DNA from 2 places in the Rhizobium mulingense genome. Region 1 is predicted to be linked to the other one. Evidence: predicted binding sites of a transcription regulator. Region 1 holds the regulator's gene; the other holds the start of a gene.
What was found. The regulator LexA, encoded in region 1, represses DNA repair genes until DNA is damaged. The targets are predictions, from matches to a motif close to TGTTCNNNNTGTGTTCNG.
Positions count from the first base shown of each region.

Region 2: the regulator LexA is predicted to act here: its motif matches at 2,087-2,104, upstream of PYR71_RS13220 (ImuA family protein).

Region 1 is NZ_JARFVE010000006.1:215,218-223,211, reverse strand. It holds gene PYR71_RS16130 (pyruvate dehydrogenase complex E1 component subunit beta) at 1-298, opposite strand, end outside; gene pdhA (pyruvate dehydrogenase (acetyl-transferring) E1 component subunit alpha) at 314-1,360, opposite strand; gene PYR71_RS16120 (FtsB family cell division protein) at 1,506-1,826, opposite strand; gene eno (phosphopyruvate hydratase) at 1,962-3,236, opposite strand; gene kdsA (3-deoxy-8-phosphooctulonate synthase) at 3,378-4,223, opposite strand; gene PYR71_RS16105 (VOC family protein) at 4,220-5,116, opposite strand; gene lexA (transcriptional repressor LexA) at 5,311-6,030, shown strand; gene PYR71_RS16095 (ComEC/Rec2 family competence protein) at 6,011-7,994, opposite strand, start outside.
Region 2 is NZ_JARFVE010000005.1:106,800-114,793, reverse strand. It holds gene PYR71_RS13225 (Y-family DNA polymerase) at 1-1,110, opposite strand, end outside; gene PYR71_RS13220 (ImuA family protein) at 1,121-2,065, opposite strand; gene PYR71_RS13215 (metallopeptidase family protein) at 2,229-2,666, shown strand; gene PYR71_RS13210 (DUF1737 domain-containing protein) at 2,692-2,898, opposite strand; gene PYR71_RS13205 (HpcH/HpaI aldolase/citrate lyase family protein) at 2,898-3,803, opposite strand; gene PYR71_RS13200 (hypothetical protein) at 3,917-4,150, shown strand; gene PYR71_RS13195 (VOC family protein) at 4,258-4,680, shown strand; gene leuD (3-isopropylmalate dehydratase small subunit) at 4,811-5,419, shown strand; gene PYR71_RS13185 (pyridoxal-phosphate dependent enzyme) at 5,579-6,511, opposite strand; gene leuB (3-isopropylmalate dehydrogenase) at 6,680-7,792, shown strand; gene lpxE (lipid A 1-phosphatase LpxE) at 7,992-7,994, shown strand, end outside.

The DNA of each region.
Region 1 (7,994 bases):
CGACCGGAGCCGGTTGCGCAGCAGCAGGAGCGGTGGAAATCGCGTCGGCCGATTCGCCATCCTGCAGCAGCACGGCGATCTTGGTGTTGACCTTGACGCCTTCGGTGCCGGCATCGACGAGCAGCTTGCCGATGACGCCCTCGTCGACGGCTTCGACCTCCATCGTCGCCTTGTCGGTCTCGATTTCGGCAATGATGTCGCCAGAGGTGACCTTGTCACCTTCCTGCTTCAGCCATTTGGACAGCGTGCCTTCTTCCATCGTCGGAGAAAGGGCGGGCATGAGGATATCGATAGGCATGGGTTCCCTCCCCGATTAGAGCAGAATGTCGGTGTAGAGCTCAGATGCATCCGGCTCCGGATCGGCCTGAGCGAAATCGGCGCTGTCGGCGACGATGTCGCGGACATCCTTGTCGATCGCCTTCAGATCGTCTTCCGAGGCCCAGCCCTTTTCGATGAGGCGCGCCTTGACCTGCTCGATCGGATCCTGCTCGGAGCGCATCTTCTGCACTTCTTCCTTGGAGCGATATTTCGCCGGGTCCGACATGGAGTGGCCGCGGTAACGATAGGTCAGCATTTCGAGAATGATCGGGCCCTTGCCGGAGCGGCAATGTTCAAGCGCCTCGTCGGCCGCCGCCTTGACGGCGCGGACATCCATGCCGTCGACCTGGATGCCGGGGATGCCGAAGCCGGAGCCGCGCAGCGAGTAATTCGACTGCGCGGTGGCGCGGGCGGTCGACGTGCCCATGGCGTAGCGGTTGTTCTCGACGATATAGACGATCGGCAGCTTCCAGAGAGCGGCCATGTTGAAGCTCTCATAGACCTGGCCCTGGTTGGCAGCGCCGTCGCCGAAATAGGCGATCGCCACATTGCCGTTGCCGCGGTAATTATTGGCAAAGGCAAGGCCGGTTCCGAGCGAAACCTGGGCGCCGACGATGCCGTGGCCGCCGTAGAAATGCTTTTCTTTCGAGAACATGTGCATCGAGCCGCCCTTCCCGTGGGAATAGCCGCTGCGGCGCCCGGTCAGCTCAGCCATGACGCCGCGCGCTTCCATGCCGGTTGCGAGCATATGGCCGTGGTCGCGGTAGGCAGTGATGACCTGGTCGCCTTCCTTCTGCGCCATCTGCATGCCGACCACAACAGCTTCCTGACCGATGTAGAGATGGCAAAAGCCGCCGATGAAGCCCATGCCATAAAGCTGACCAGCCTTCTCCTCGAAGCGGCGGATCAGTAGCATCTCGCGATAGGCCTTGAGTTCCTCATCCCGATCGAAGTCGGCTACCGGGCCTCCATTCGATGCTTTGGCTGCTGGTTTTGCTGCAGTTTTGCGGCTGGAAACGGTCGCGGTCTTTCGCGGCGCCATTCAACCCTCCCTATGGGTTTGTCGTTTCTCGGTGGCGCGTACCATAGGGAAGAAATTTGACCACAGCAATGCCATAATTGCATGGCTCGTATTCGGCGTTAAACCGTTGGAAACAAAACATAAATTGTCGTTAACCGAATCCAGGTTAATTGGAGTAATGGTTGAATATGACGATCTCGTCCGCACGCGACATATTCAGCTGATATCGCGCCTTTTCGTCCAACATGTCCTTGTCGAGCGAACCGTCACTGAGAAGCGCGACCTGGTTTTCCAGATGTTCGCGCCTCGCCTTCAACACCGCAAGCTCTTTTTCGCGCGCGACACGCTGACGCTCGAACGTCTCCGTCGCCCGCAGGCCGTAATCGCCATGGACACAATGATAACCGAAATAGGAAAGGAAGGCGACCGTCATGGCCGGAATGACGAAGCGGCCGAGCTTTCTCTTCTTATGATGCTTTGTCCACATACACGTATGCTCTTGAACGCATTACCAATTCGTTCAGCATAGTGCGCAGAGATTAACCGTTCGTTGACCGTAAAAATCAGGCGATAAAAAACCCGCGCCGGGCCGGCGCGGGTCAAGCAATTGACGTCAGATCGATCAGCCGCGGATGATCGAGCGGCCGGCGTATTGAGCCTGGGGCCCGAGGCCCTCCTCGATGCGGATCAGCTGGTTGTACTTTGCGAGGCGGTCGGAACGTGACAGCGAGCCAGTCTTGATCTGGCCGCAGTTGGTGGCAACCGCGAGATCGGCGATGGTCGAATCCTCGGTCTCGCCGGAGCGGTGGGACATGACGGCGGTGTAGGCTGCCTTATGCGCCGTATTGACCGCATCGAGCGTTTCCGTCAGCGAACCGATCTGGTTGACCTTGACCAGGATCGAGTTGGCGACACCCATGCGGATACCGTCGCGAAGACGGGCGGAGTTGGTGACGAAGAGATCGTCGCCGACGAGCTGGATCGTCTTGCCGGCCAGATCGGTCAGCGCCTTCCAGCCGTCCCAGTCGTCTTCGGCCATGCCGTCTTCGATTGAAATGATCGGGTACTTGGCGGCAAGTTCAGCCAGATATTCGGCCATGGCGCCCGATTCGAGCGTGCGACCTTCACCTTCGAGCACGTATTTGCCGTCCTTGAAGAATTCCGTCGAGGCGCAGTCGAGGCCGAGGTAGATGTCCTCACCAGGCTTGTAGCCGGCTTTCTCAACCGACTTGACGATGAAGTCGAGGGCTTCCGAAGCGCTCTTCAGGCCCGGCGCGAAACCGCCTTCATCGCCAACATTGGTGTTGTGACCCTGAGCTGCAAGCTCCTTGCGCAGCGTATGGAACACTTCCGAACCCATGCGCACGGCTTCGGCGATCGAATCGGCGCCGACCGGCAGGATCATGAATTCCTGGAAGTCGATCGGATTGTCGGCATGGGCGCCGCCGTTGATGATGTTCATCATCGGCACCGGCAGCAGGCTCGCCGAAGCGCCGCCGACATAACGGTAAAGCGGCAGGCCGGAGGCCTGGGCGGCAGCCTTGGCGACGGCAAGCGACACGCCGAGGATGGCGTTGGCGCCGAGACGCGACTTGTTCGGCGTGCCGTCCAGTTCGATCATGATGTTGTCGATCTGGATCTGGTTTTCGGCGTCGATACCGCCAATGGCGTCGAATATCTCGGTGTTGGCGGCCTCGACCGCCTTCTCGACGCCCTTCCCGAGGTAGCGCTTGCCGCCGTCGCGCAGCTCGACCGCCTCATGGGCGCCTGTCGAAGCGCCCGAGGGAACGGCCGCGCGGCCCATGCTGCCGTCTTCGAGATAGACGTCGACTTCGACGGTGGGATTGCCACGGCTATCGAGGATCTCGCGGGCGATGATATCGGTGATTGCAGTCATGGGTTCTTCCTGCTCGGTGGGTGATCAATCGTTCGAAGCCTGTCATAATCGAAGGCGAGCAAATTACAATGCCGCAATTTCCGGCCTCCGAACCAGCATTCCGTCGTGGCCTAAACCACGATCATGTCAGCCTGTTGAAAGTCAGGCCTTGGCGATCGCGTCGAAGGCAAGCAGCTTCTCGAGCAGTCGCGGCATGTCCTTGAGATAGACCATGTTCGGGCCGTCGGACGGTGCGTTGTCGGGGTCCTGATGGGTTTCGAGGAAGACGCCGGCAATTCCCGTCGCCACGGCTGCCCGCGCCAGCGTTTCCACGAATTCGCGCTGACCGCCGGAGGAATCGCCCTGCCCGCCCGGCTGGGCGACGGAATGGGTCGCATCGAAAATGACGGGCGCGCCCATCGCCGCCATGATCGGCAGCGAGCGCATGTCGGAAACCAGCGTGTTGTAGCCGAAGGAAGCGCCGCGCTCGCACAGCAGCACGTTCGGATTGCCGCTGGCATTGAGCTTCTTCAGGACGTTCTTCATATCCCAGGGGGCGAGGAACTGACCCTTCTTGACGTTGACGACGCGGCCGGTCCTGGCGGCGGCGATCAGAAGATCGGTCTGGCGGCAGAGGAAGGCGGGGATCTGCAGAACATCGATCACCTCCGCCACCTCGGCGCATTGCTCGGCGGTGTGAACGTCGGTCAGGACGGGGAAGCCGAATTCCTTCTTCAGGTCAGCAAAGACCTCCATGCCCTTTTCAAGCCCGATGCCGCGTTCGGCCGAGAGCGAGGTGCGGTTCGCCTTATCGAAGGAACTCTTGTAGACGAGGCCGATGCCGAGCTTTGCGCAGAGCTCCTTCAGCGTGCCGGCAACCATGAAGGCGTGATCGCGGCTCTCCATCTGGCAGGGGCCGGCAATCAGCGACAAGCGGCCGGTATTGGAAAAGGTGATCTGGCCTTCGCCTTCGCCGATCTTGACCTCGGAATTGGTATCAGTGCTCATCGTGGTTCCTCGAAGGCAAAAAGCGCGCCCTGCCCGGGCGTGGGCTTCACCAGAATGCGATTGTTCTTGCGTGTGTATGTCACTCCGTTAGCAGCCAAATGCGCTTCTGTCACGGCAAGATCGGTGACGGTGAAGAGGATTGCCCGGCCGCGCAGGCCACGATCGGCGGCGGAAACGACAAGCTCGAAATATGCCTCCAGCCCTTCCGGCGTCATCAGGCTGATCTTGGCATTCGAGGCGGCGATCTTCATGCCGAAACCGGTTTTCTCCACCGCCGTTTGCCCGGCGGCAAGACCAACGAACGCGGCAAACGCCGCCGGCTCCGGCGTACAAAGCGCGATCTCGGCAATGCCGGTTACGCCATTGGCATGCGTCTCCAGGGCGGCGCGACCGGCCGGGAAGGCATTGATGCGCTGACAGGTGAAGAGAAAGAAGTCGGGCGCGCGCAGATCTCCTGAAAAAGCCAGTTTGAAGCTGCCGACGCTTTCCGAACCGTCCGGCATCCGCATCGACCGGCTGAACTGCAGCATCTCGCCGGCGCTCGCGCCGTTGCCGACGAACCGCCGATGATCGAGGCCGGCATCCTCGGTGAGAAAGGCCAGCGCCGAAAGTCCCTCCTCGCCGCAGCGGAAGCGGAAGGCGCGATTGCGAGCGATGAAGACATTGCCCTGGCGGGCCGCTGTCTCGCTCTCCTCGACACTCGCCACGCCGAGCGGCTCGATATAGGTTTTGTTGGCGAAAAAAACGCAGGCATTTTCCGTTCCGAACGGATGGCGCGCATCGGCGGCGACGGTAAAGCCGAGCTTGCCGAGCCTTTCGCGCGCCAGGTCGATATTGACGACTGGTAGGACGACATGATCCAGCGGGTGCGGTTTGGCGGAATGTGCGATCATGATATCCCTCCTGACACGCCAGAGATGTGCGACAGCACCACCCCCAATGCAAGACATGTGCGCCAATCCGGCGAATGAAAACAAAAATCTCGACGAGTTGGCGCGAAGTTTTACGGAAATTTAGCTACTTGCGGAACACATATGGAACATATAGTGTCTGTTCTGGATTTGTTTCAATCACGGGGTCTACGTCGATGCTCACGCGCAAACAACAGGAGCTTCTCCTTTTCATTCATGAGCGCATGAAGGAATCCGGCGTTCCGCCCTCTTTCGACGAGATGAAGGATGCCCTGGATCTCGCCTCGAAATCCGGCATTCATCGCCTGATCACGGCGCTCGAGGAACGTGGTTTCATTCGCCGCCTACCGAACCGCGCCCGGGCCCTGGAAGTGATCAAGCTGCCGGAGGCCTATAGCCCCAGTCTTCAGCCGCGCCGCGGTTTTTCGCCGAGCGTTATCGAAGGCAGCCTCGGCAAGCCCCAGCCGGTCGCCGCCCCAGCTGCCGCAAAGCCGATCGCCGACAACGGCAACTCTGTGTCCGTGCCGGTAATGGGCCGGATCGCAGCCGGCGTTCCGATCTCGGCGATCCAGAATAACACGCACGACATCATCGTTCCTGCGGATATGCTCGGCTCAGGCGAGCATTATGCGCTGGAGGTCAAGGGCGATTCGATGATCGACGCCGGAATCTTCGATGGCGACACGGTGATCATCCGCAACGGCAGCACCGCAAGTCCCGGCGATATCGTCGTTGCCCTGGTCGACGACGAGGAAGCGACGCTCAAGCGCTTTCGCCGCAAGGGTGCCTCGATCGCCCTCGAAGCCGCCAACCCGGCTTACGAGACCCGAATCTTCGGGCCCGACCGGGTCAAGGTGCAGGGCAAGCTGGTCGGCCTCATTCGCCGTTATCACTGACAGCAGACGGTCCGGATTCGGTAAAACCGTCTTTGCGCCAATCATAGGCGCGGTGGCGCATCCATGGACGCGACAAGGCGCTGAATGCGGTTGCGACCTCGAATCCCGTCTGCGCAAAGCGCAATTCAACGGAACCGGTCCTGCGCAGCGTCTCGCCGGTAAAGAGTGTCGCACCCGAGCGGCAGCGGTCGAACCGCAGGCGCACCGAGGTCACGACAACCACGCCGGCGTCGCAGGCCGGGCCGAGATAGGCGGCATTGTCGATGACGGCGACGACATGGCCATTGCCGAGCCTGGCTATACACCAAGCCTTCTTCACGCAAGAAAACCGATTTGCCTCACCGCCGGCTGCGGCGGCCACCATTGCCGTCCTCGCTTCATTCTGCTGATCGCGGGAAAGCCTGACCCGGCGGTCATCACCCTGCGCCGGGATGGCAGGCCCATCCAGCATCTTCGGCGGGTGGTGCGTCGGCAGCACCAGCGCTCTCTGCCACTGGTCGAAGATGAAGTCCGGCGGGTTTTCACGGTTGGAAGCCATCGCCGCCGGCGCGATGAGCGCGACCAAACCACCATCCTCGGATATCACCAGATCCGGCGGCCGGGAACCCGGCAGTATCAACACAATGAGCGTCGCGACGGCGAGGATCGACGTGCCGACATGGCGCAATCGGGTGCGGAGCAGCGTTAACAGCAGAAAGCCTGCCACGGCGACGGCGAAATACCAGCCGGGCAAACGGCCGAGGTCGATATTGCCGCCCCAGCCGGACACCGTCTTGGCGACCGTAATCACCAGATCGAGGCCGAAGCCGACCACCGTCCAGAGCGGAGCGTCCAGGCCGAACGGCATGAGCAACATCGCCAGCAGCCCCGCCGGCATGACGATGAAGGAGATGATCGGCATCGTCGCAAGGTTCGCCGGCAGGCCATAAGCTGTCAGGCGATGAAAATGCTCAACAGCAAACAACGCCGTGGAAAAGCCACCGATCAACGAGGTCAGGAAGACGCCGCCGAAGAAGCCGGCGACCGCCACGACCGGCCGCAGGGCAGGCAGCTTCAGCAACGGGTTTTCCCGCACACGCCGGTCCTTCCAAAGCTGGTAGCCCGACACCAGCGCCAAAGTCGCGGCAAAGGACATCTGGAAGCTCGGACCCAGTACTTCTGAGGGTGAAATGGCGATGATGACGAGCGCGGAGAGAACGACATTGCGCAGACTGATCGACGGCCGATCGAAGAAGACGGCAATCAGCATGATCGCCATCATGATGAAGGCGCGTTCGGCCGAAACCCCGAATCCTGAGATCAGGAAGTAGGCTGTAACGGCGACGAGCGCGCCGCCAGCGGCGATCTTCTTTGTCGCGTAGGCTTGAGCGACACCCGGAACAAGGCTGAGCAGCATCCGGAACCCGACGAAGAAGATGCCGGCCGATAACGCCATGTTGAGGCCCGAGATCGCCACGATATGCGCAAGGCCGGACTGGCGCAGCGCCTCCGTCGTTTCCTTTGAAATTGCGCGCCGCTCGTCGGTCACCAGAGCAGCGGCAAAAGCGCCCGTGTCGCCGGGCAGAATCGAGCGTATGCGATCGCCGATGCGGCTGCGCAACTGGTAAAGCCATTCGAGCAGAGCTTCGGGCGGCGATCTCGCAGGCTGCGGGCCCGTCTGCGAATCGACTTTCTCCGGCGCACCGTAGAAGAAACCGTTGGCGCCGATGCCATCGAAATAAGCACCGAAGGAAAAGTCGTTGAGCGCGGGAAGTGCCGGCCCCGCCGGCGGCGTCAACCGTGCTCGGCCGGTGATGATGTCACCGATCTCGAATGGCGCATCGGCGCCGCGGGCGATCACAGTTATGCGCCTTGGAGGCCGCTTCACCTGTGGCGCCTCGGTGCCGGTGACAGTAAGAACATAGCGCCACCGCCCACGATCATCGCCTTCGCGCCGCTCGACGCGACCGGTCACCGTCGTCGTC
Region 2 (7,994 bases), on a different contig from region 1:
AAGCTTATCCATCGTCGGAACTTCGATGACGGCGCGTTCCGGCACGTGGCTCTCACGGAGTTGGAAGCTTTGCAGGCAATCCGCACCCAACCGGGCGGAGACACGGTCGACGAAAGCCGAAAGGGAGATTTCTTCCTGACGATCGCCCTCGAAATCAGCCTGCGCTTCGTTGAAGGGATCATGCTGCAAGACATTCAGCCGCACGATCTCGAAACCATAGCCGGCATCGAGATCGTCATAGACCGCCTGCAGTCGTTCGGAAAAAAGCCCGGCGATAAATTTCGGTTCGCGAAGCGGTTGCGAAGCGCCGACGGAAATACGGAAGACCCTGCCGTCGACGCGGAATAGAACCAATTCGAACACCCGCCCGCCGGCACCTCGTGCCTCCAGCGACGGCTGCAACGACACGGCGACCTGCCTGGTGACGGCAAGGATCTGTTCCTCCGTTCCGATCGGCTCGATCAGGCGGCTTTCGGCCGAAAGGCTGGCGACGGGGCGACGGGGCGAGACCGGTTCTTCTTCATGCCCTAGCGCCTGGTCGAGCCGCAGAAGCAATCCCGGCCCGAACCGCCGGGTCAGTGGCGCCCGCGGCGCATTGATGACGTCGCCGATATATTTCAGGCCGAGCTTCTTCAGGGCATCGACGGTTTGCCCTTGCAGCCGCAAGGCTGCGATCGGCAAAGACATTAGCACACGCTCCGTCTCCTCATCCCCGAGCACGCCGCTTTGACCGAAACGCGACACGGCCCAGGAAAGGCCCGGTGACGATGAGATCGCGCCGCGCGCATCGATCCCCATATGAAAGAGCCGCGACAGAACATCCTTGAGAAGCGCCTTCTCACCGCCGAAAAGATGCGTGCAGCCGGTAATGTCGAGAAACAGACCGTCCTTGCCGTCGAACGCCACCAAAGGCGTATAACGATCGCACCAGTCGGCAATTGCCTCCAGCAGCCGGCGGTCGGCGGCCGGATCCTCTTCCACCACCTCGAGCGTCGGATACATGGCGCGCGCCTCGGCAACGCCCTGCTCATTTTTGAGCCCCAGCCGCTCGGCCAATTCGTCCAGTGCCGTCAGCCGCATGGCATTGTTGAGCTTGGCCGAACAGACGATGGGCGGCGCCTCAGGACGCCCTTTCGAACGCCAGGAGGGCCCCCATCGCCTGCGGGCGATACGGTCGGTTGGCAGATGCGGGAAGCTGAGCGCCAGAATACGCTGACTGTTCGCCTGGAGGACGAATGAGGTTTGGTTCGGTGACAGGGAAAAATTCGCGTTCATGGGGGCTCCACTCCAGGAGAAAGGAGAGCGGGGCCGGATTACGGCTCTTCTCCAGCGTGAGATGGAAAATCGGATTGCCGATGCTGCCGGCAAGCTTCGATCCGTCCGGCAACGGCCGCAGACCAGACGGTCCCGGTTCGACATGCAGGCGCAAGGCGGCACTGCTGGCCTCCTCCGCCCCTGCCTGCCGCACGAGAAAGAGCGGACGGCGGGCAGCATGCGCCCTGAGACTGAGCCTGCGGCTTTCGGTCAGGCCGAAATGCACAGGGTTGCCCCGCACTTCGAGGATGACGGCCGAAAAAGCAGCGCTTTCCACCGCCGCCTCCGCCAGCCAGAGCGCTTCGTCCAACTTGCGCGGCGCGGCATGGAGAAATCGCTCAGGGCTCAACCCGAAATCCCGAAGCCCGGGAGCATAGGGACGGCCGGCCTCCAGCGTACCGACTGCATCGCCGATCCAGAGCAACGGCATAAGCCTGCCGGCATCTGCTTCGTGTTTCTGCAGCCGCGCGGCAACAGCCATCGCCAGTCCGCTTGCCGCGCCGGCATCGCGAGACAGCGCGGAACGGAATTCGGTAATCGCATCGAGGGATAGGCCGCCCTCCAACGCTCGATCGAGAGGCTCCACCCCGAACGGCAGGGATGGCAGAATGCGCTCCTGGCGCGTCTTGCGTCCTTGCGCCAAGGCTTCCCGCTCCGCGGCCGCAAGTGCCGGCGCGGGCTTTCCTTCCAACCTGGCAATGGTTTCGCGGAGCGCAAAAAGCCGCTCGCGCGCCAGGGCGTTCTGCGCCATGGCGTTCACTCCGATCCGTCTTGTTCCTGTTATGTTCTTATAGATTCCAGAGAGCTAATGAAGAGTCAACAATCATTTTCTATGAATTTATTCCTGCCTTTGATTCCGCACTCGAAAATCGGCAATAAAGGTTCTATATGGGCCCGCAAAGGAAGGAATATTCATGGCCCGCGTAGACCAGAGCGATGATTGGCGGGACCGCCATGCGCCGACGATCAGCACCTTCGAGTCGCTGGCGATGGAGGCCTACAGCCATCTTCCGGATGAATTCCGCCAGCTGACAACCAACCTCACGATCGAGATCGAGGATTTCCCCGATGACGACGTTTTCGAGGACATGGCGCTGGAAACCCCTTTCGATCTGCTCGGCCTTTTCGAGGGCAGGGGCATTTCAGAACGCTTCACGGTGGAAACCGGCGAGATGCCGAACCGCATCCGCCTCTACCGGCGCCCCATCCTCGATTATTGGGCTGAAAACGACGAGACGCTCGGCGATATCATCACCCATGTCCTGATCCACGAGATCGGCCACCATTTCGGGCTGAGCGACGATGACATGGAGCGGATCGAGGCCAGCGCCGAGGAAGCCGCGGAGCGCTGAAACACCGCGCGTCCGGTAGGACGCGCTATTGCTCGGAGAGTTTCATCTCCGGATCGTAGTCCTTGCCTTCGACGGTCTTGACGACGGCCTGGCCGCACTGCATCGCGCCGGTTGCGGCATTGAAGGCATAAGTCGGCGAACCCTCCAGCGACCAGCCCTTGTTGAGGGCGGCGGTGACCTTGTGGCAGAAGGAAGCATCGTCGGGACCGGTCAGGAAGCGGTAGAGTTTCATCAGGCGGGCTTTCTTGCAGACATCAGGCGAGCTTTATGAACCAGAGCCTCGGCCTGGACAAGATGCAGCCGTTCGATCATCCGTCCGTTGGCATTGATGACGTTGAGGCCCTCGGCATCAGGATCGGCAAAAGCTGATATGACCGCCTCGGCTTCCGCAATCTCCTCCGCACTCGGTCCGAAATGCCGGTTCGCGGGCTCGATCTGCGAGGGATGGATCAGCATCTTGCCGGCAAAACCCATGGCGCGGCCCTGGCCACATTCGGCGTCGAAGCCTTCGGCATCCTTAAAATCATTGAAGACACTGTCGATCGCATCGAGCCCATAGGCCCTGGCCGCAAGGACGACCTGCATCAGCCACGGCACGAGATAGCTCCGTCCCGGCTGCGGCAAGACGCCCGTTTCTTTGCGCAGATCGTTGAGGCCGACAACGAGGCAATCGAGCCGCGAGCCCGGCGTGCGGCCGGCTTCGGCGATCGCTCCGACATTCAGCACACCGCGCGGCGTCTCGATCATCGCCCAGATGCGCAGCCCCTCCGGCGCCTCCGCATCGGCAAGCAGATCGCTGATGTCAGGGACATCGCCAGGCTCATCCACCTTCGGCAGGAGAACGGCGTCGGGCAAAAGTGCCTTGACCAGATCGAGGTCCGCCGCCCCGAATTCGGATGACAAAGAATTGATGCGGATGATCCTCTCCTTGCGCTCAAGCGGCGGCCCGGCAAAAAAGGCCCGCAGATTTTCCCGCGCCTGCCCCTTCTTCTCGGGCGCTACGGAATCCTCCAGATCGAAAATAACCGCATCGCACTCAAGGGAATGGCTTTTTTCAAGCGCCCGGAGGTTGATCGCGGGCACGCTCAGCACCGAGCGGCGCAGATGTAGGGAACGGTGAGGTATAGTTGGCTTCATCAGCCATTAGTGCCAAGCTTCGCACAGCCCGGCAAGACAACAAAAAGCCATGCTTGCCTTGCAGAGAGAAAAAAGAAGGACCACATTCCTTTCTGTAGAAAGGTATCAAACCCATGCAGAACATTCGCTCCATCTTCTTCATGCTTGCCGGCGCCACCGTTTTTGTCGCCATGCTGCTTCTCACCTTTTCGGTGACGCTTGCCGTCGGCGGCATCCTGACCGTTCTCATGGTCGGCCGCGCCCTTTCGATGAAGATGAAGCCCGCTCCGGTCCGCGCCAAGGCAAACAACCGCCAACGCGAGATGCGCATCTGGAACGACGGTCGCGGCACGATCATCGATCTCTAAGCCGCGTCGCTCAAAAAACTGACCGACATTGTCGGATCATGCGTCCATGATACGTCTTTGAAGCAGCCAGGCATTCAGCCGGCGCTTGAACACGATGGAGGACGAGCATGGATACGACGACGGAAAACAATCCGGTTAAAATGCCGCCGGTCAAGAATGGCCTGCTGCCCTATCTGACGGTCGACGGCGCGGTGAAAGCCGCGGAATTCTACAAGAAGGCCTTCGGCGCCGAAGAGGCGCATCGGGTGCCGGTCGATGAGAGCGGCCGCACGATGCATATTCATCTCTATATCAACGGCAGCTCCCTCATGTTGGCGGATGCCTACCCCGAATACGGCCACCCCTTCAAAGGCCACGAAGGCTTCGCCATCCAGTTGGTCATCGACGATATCGATTTCTGGTGGGAGCGCGCGGTTGCCGCCGGCGCCGAAGTCGTCATGCCGATCGAACTGATGTTCTGGGGCGACCGCTACGGCCAGCTTCGCGACCCATTCGGCGTGCTATGGGGCCTGAATGCCCCGACCAAGTAAGAACGCGCACTCTGCGGCCGCGCGAAACGTCGCGCGACCGCGATTTTAGAAAGATTCTCCTTCATTTCGGCGGAAAACTGGACTAGATGCACATTCAGGAAAGTACATTTGCTGAAATGGAGCATGGGTCATGGATAAATTCGTGAAGCTCACGGGCGTTGCGGCGCCCCTGCCGGTTGTCAACATCGACACCGATATGATCATTCCGAAGGATTATCTGAAGACCATCAAGCGCACCGGCCTCGGCACCGGCCTTTTCGCCGAAGCCCGTTATAACGAAGACGGCTCGGAAAATCCCGATTTCGTGCTGAACAAGCCGGCCTATCGTGATGCCAAGATCCTGGTCGCCGGCGACAATTTCGGCTGCGGTTCCTCGCGCGAGCACGCTCCCTGGGCACTGCTCGATTTCGGCATCCGCTGCGTGATCTCCACCAGCTTCGCCGACATTTTTTACAACAACTGCTTCAAGAACGGCATCCTGCCGATCAAGGTCAGCCAGGAAAATCTCGACAAGCTGATGGACGACGCCTCGCGCGGCTCCAACGCCATCCTGACCATCGACCTGGAAAACCTGGAAATCACCGGTCCCGACGGCGGCTCGATCAAATTCGATCTCGACGAGTTCAAGCGCCACTGCCTGCTGAACGGCCTCGACGATATCGGCCTGACCCTGGAAAAGGGCAAGGCGATCGACGAGTTCGAAAAGAAGAACGCCGCTTCGCATCCCTGGGCCGCTTAAGCTCCCAATTCAATGATGACGATCGAGCCGGGCTTTCGCCCGGCTTTTTCTTTGGTCCAAGCATGTCGCGCAAAAGTGTGCAGCGGTTTTGCGGCAACGACATGCTTCAACAAATAACCTAAGCGCAAGGAGCGAATCCGAGCAAACGCGCTTTAGGGATCAGAGAAATTTCTCTTTCCAGAGCCTCAGCTTTTCCAGCGACACGCCGATGCCGCCGCAGACTTCGATCAGCGGATTGTCGAAGCGGGCAAGCAGCCCGGCATGCACGTCGGCGACAGCAAGGGCCGCGCCGCAGGCCGGCTCGACCAGAATGCGCTGGGCATCGGCAAACTTCAGACAGGCGGCAACGGCATCGGCGTCGCTGACGAGAACACTTTCGATCGGATGCCGTTTCGGCAGGTCGAAGACATGCTGGGCCACCTGCCGCGCGCCGAGCGATGTGGCGATCGAGGTGATGGCGGGCAGGGTAATGCGCTTATTTGCCTTGAGGCTTTCATGTAGCGAAGCCGCCCCTTCGGTCTCGACGGCAATCACGGGCACGTCGGACAGCCCGTTTCGCTTCAGCCCCGCGACAATGCCGGCTAGCAGCCCGCCGCCGCCGACGCTGGTGACGACGCAGTCGAATTCCGCACCCCTCGCCACCACCTCGTCGATCAGCGTCGCATGACCGTCCCACAGAAGCGGATGATCGAAAGGATGCACATAGCTTGCTTTGCGGCTCCGGGCGAGTTCGACCGCATGGGCATTGGCTTCGTCGAAAACGGCGCCGTTCACGAGGACATTGGCGCCGGTAGCCGCAATCGTCTGCCGCACATCGGCCGCCGTCGTCTCCGGCACGACGATCGTCACCGGCACACCGAGTGCCCGGCCGGCATAGGCCGCGGCAATGCCGGCATTGCCGCCGGAAGCGCAGAAGATCTCGCGCGCGCCATTTTCCACCTCGTGCTGGCAAAGCCGGCCGACACCGCGCAGCTTGAAGCTGCCGGAGGGCTGCAGCGCATCGAGCTTCAGCCAGAGCGGCTTCCCGCTGGCGCTGTAGTCGGAGGCGGTCCGAACCAGCGGCGTGTCGAGATGGAGAGGTGCGAAAGCCATGGGAGAATATCCTGGAAATAAAAGGGTGGCGACCGTTCTAATGCGTTTGCCGGTCCAGGAGCAACCATTGCGGTCGGCGGCGAGGCGTACCGATTCAGGCCTTCTCTCGCTTGAAATGCCCATTTCCGGGGTCTAAGAAGCCGCAGCTTGTTTTTCCAGGAGGGCTTCATGACAGCGCGCAATCTTTTCCTGCTGCCGGGTGACGGCATCGGTCCCGAGGCCATGGGCGAGGTCCGCAAGATCATCGGCTATATGAACGAGTCGATGAACGCAGGTTTTGTTACCGATGAAGGCCTTGTCGGCGGCTCTGCCTATGACGCCCATGGCGCGGCGATTTCCGAAGCCGACATGCAGAAAGCGCTTGCCGCCGATGCCGTACTGTTCGGCGCCGTCGGCGGCCCGAAATGGGATAGCGTGCCTTACGACGTGCGCCCGGAAGCCGGCCTGCTCCGGCTGCGCAAGGATCTTCAGCTTTTTGCGAACCTGCGTCCCGCCATCTGCTATCCGGCTCTTGCCTCGGCCTCGTCGCTGAAGCCGGAACTGGTCGAGGGCCTCGATATCCTGATCATCCGTGAGCTGACTGGCGGCGTCTATTTTGGCGAGCCGAAGGAAATCATCGATCTCGGCAACGGCCAGAAGCGTGGCATCGACACCCAGGTTTACGATACTTACGAGATCGAGCGCATTGCAGGCGTCGCCTTCGAAATGGCCCGCACGCGCCAGAACCGCGTCTGCTCCATGGAGAAGCGCAACGTCATGAAGTCGGGCGTGCTCTGGAACCAGGTGGTGACCGAAACGCACAAGGCGAAATATTCCGACGTCCAGCTCGAACATATGCTGGCCGATGCCGGCGGCATGCAGCTGGTGCGCCAGCCCAAGCAGTTCGACGTCATCGTCACCGACAATCTCTTCGGCGACATGCTCTCCGACGTCGCCGCCATGCTGACCGGCTCGCTCGGCATGCTGCCCTCGGCTTCACTCGGCGCGCCGGACGGCAAGACCGGCAAGCGCAAGGCACTCTACGAGCCAGTGCACGGCTCGGCCCCCGATATTGCCGGCAAGGGCATCGCCAATCCGATCGCCATGATCGCCTCCTTCGCCATGTGCCTGCGTTACTCCTTCAACATGGTGAAGGAAGCCGACGACTTGGAAAAGGCGATTGCCAACGTGCTCGACAAGGGCATCCGCACCGGCGACATCATGGCCGATGGCGCAAGGCAGGTCGGCACCGTCGAGATGGGCGATGCGATCCTTTCCGAGTTCAAGGCGCTTTCAGCCTGATATATTTCACGTGAAACAGTATCAGCCCTTCGCATCCAGGCGGAGGGCTGCTTTTTCTGAAGTCGGCGGCCGCAACGCTTGAATTCTCCGAGCCGACTATCCTCGGCCACAATCTCGTGTATTTTTGCGCGGGATTTCACGAGCGCATGACCGAGAACTGAAATCGATTTTCGGCCATGCCAATTCGAACGGACGACGCATG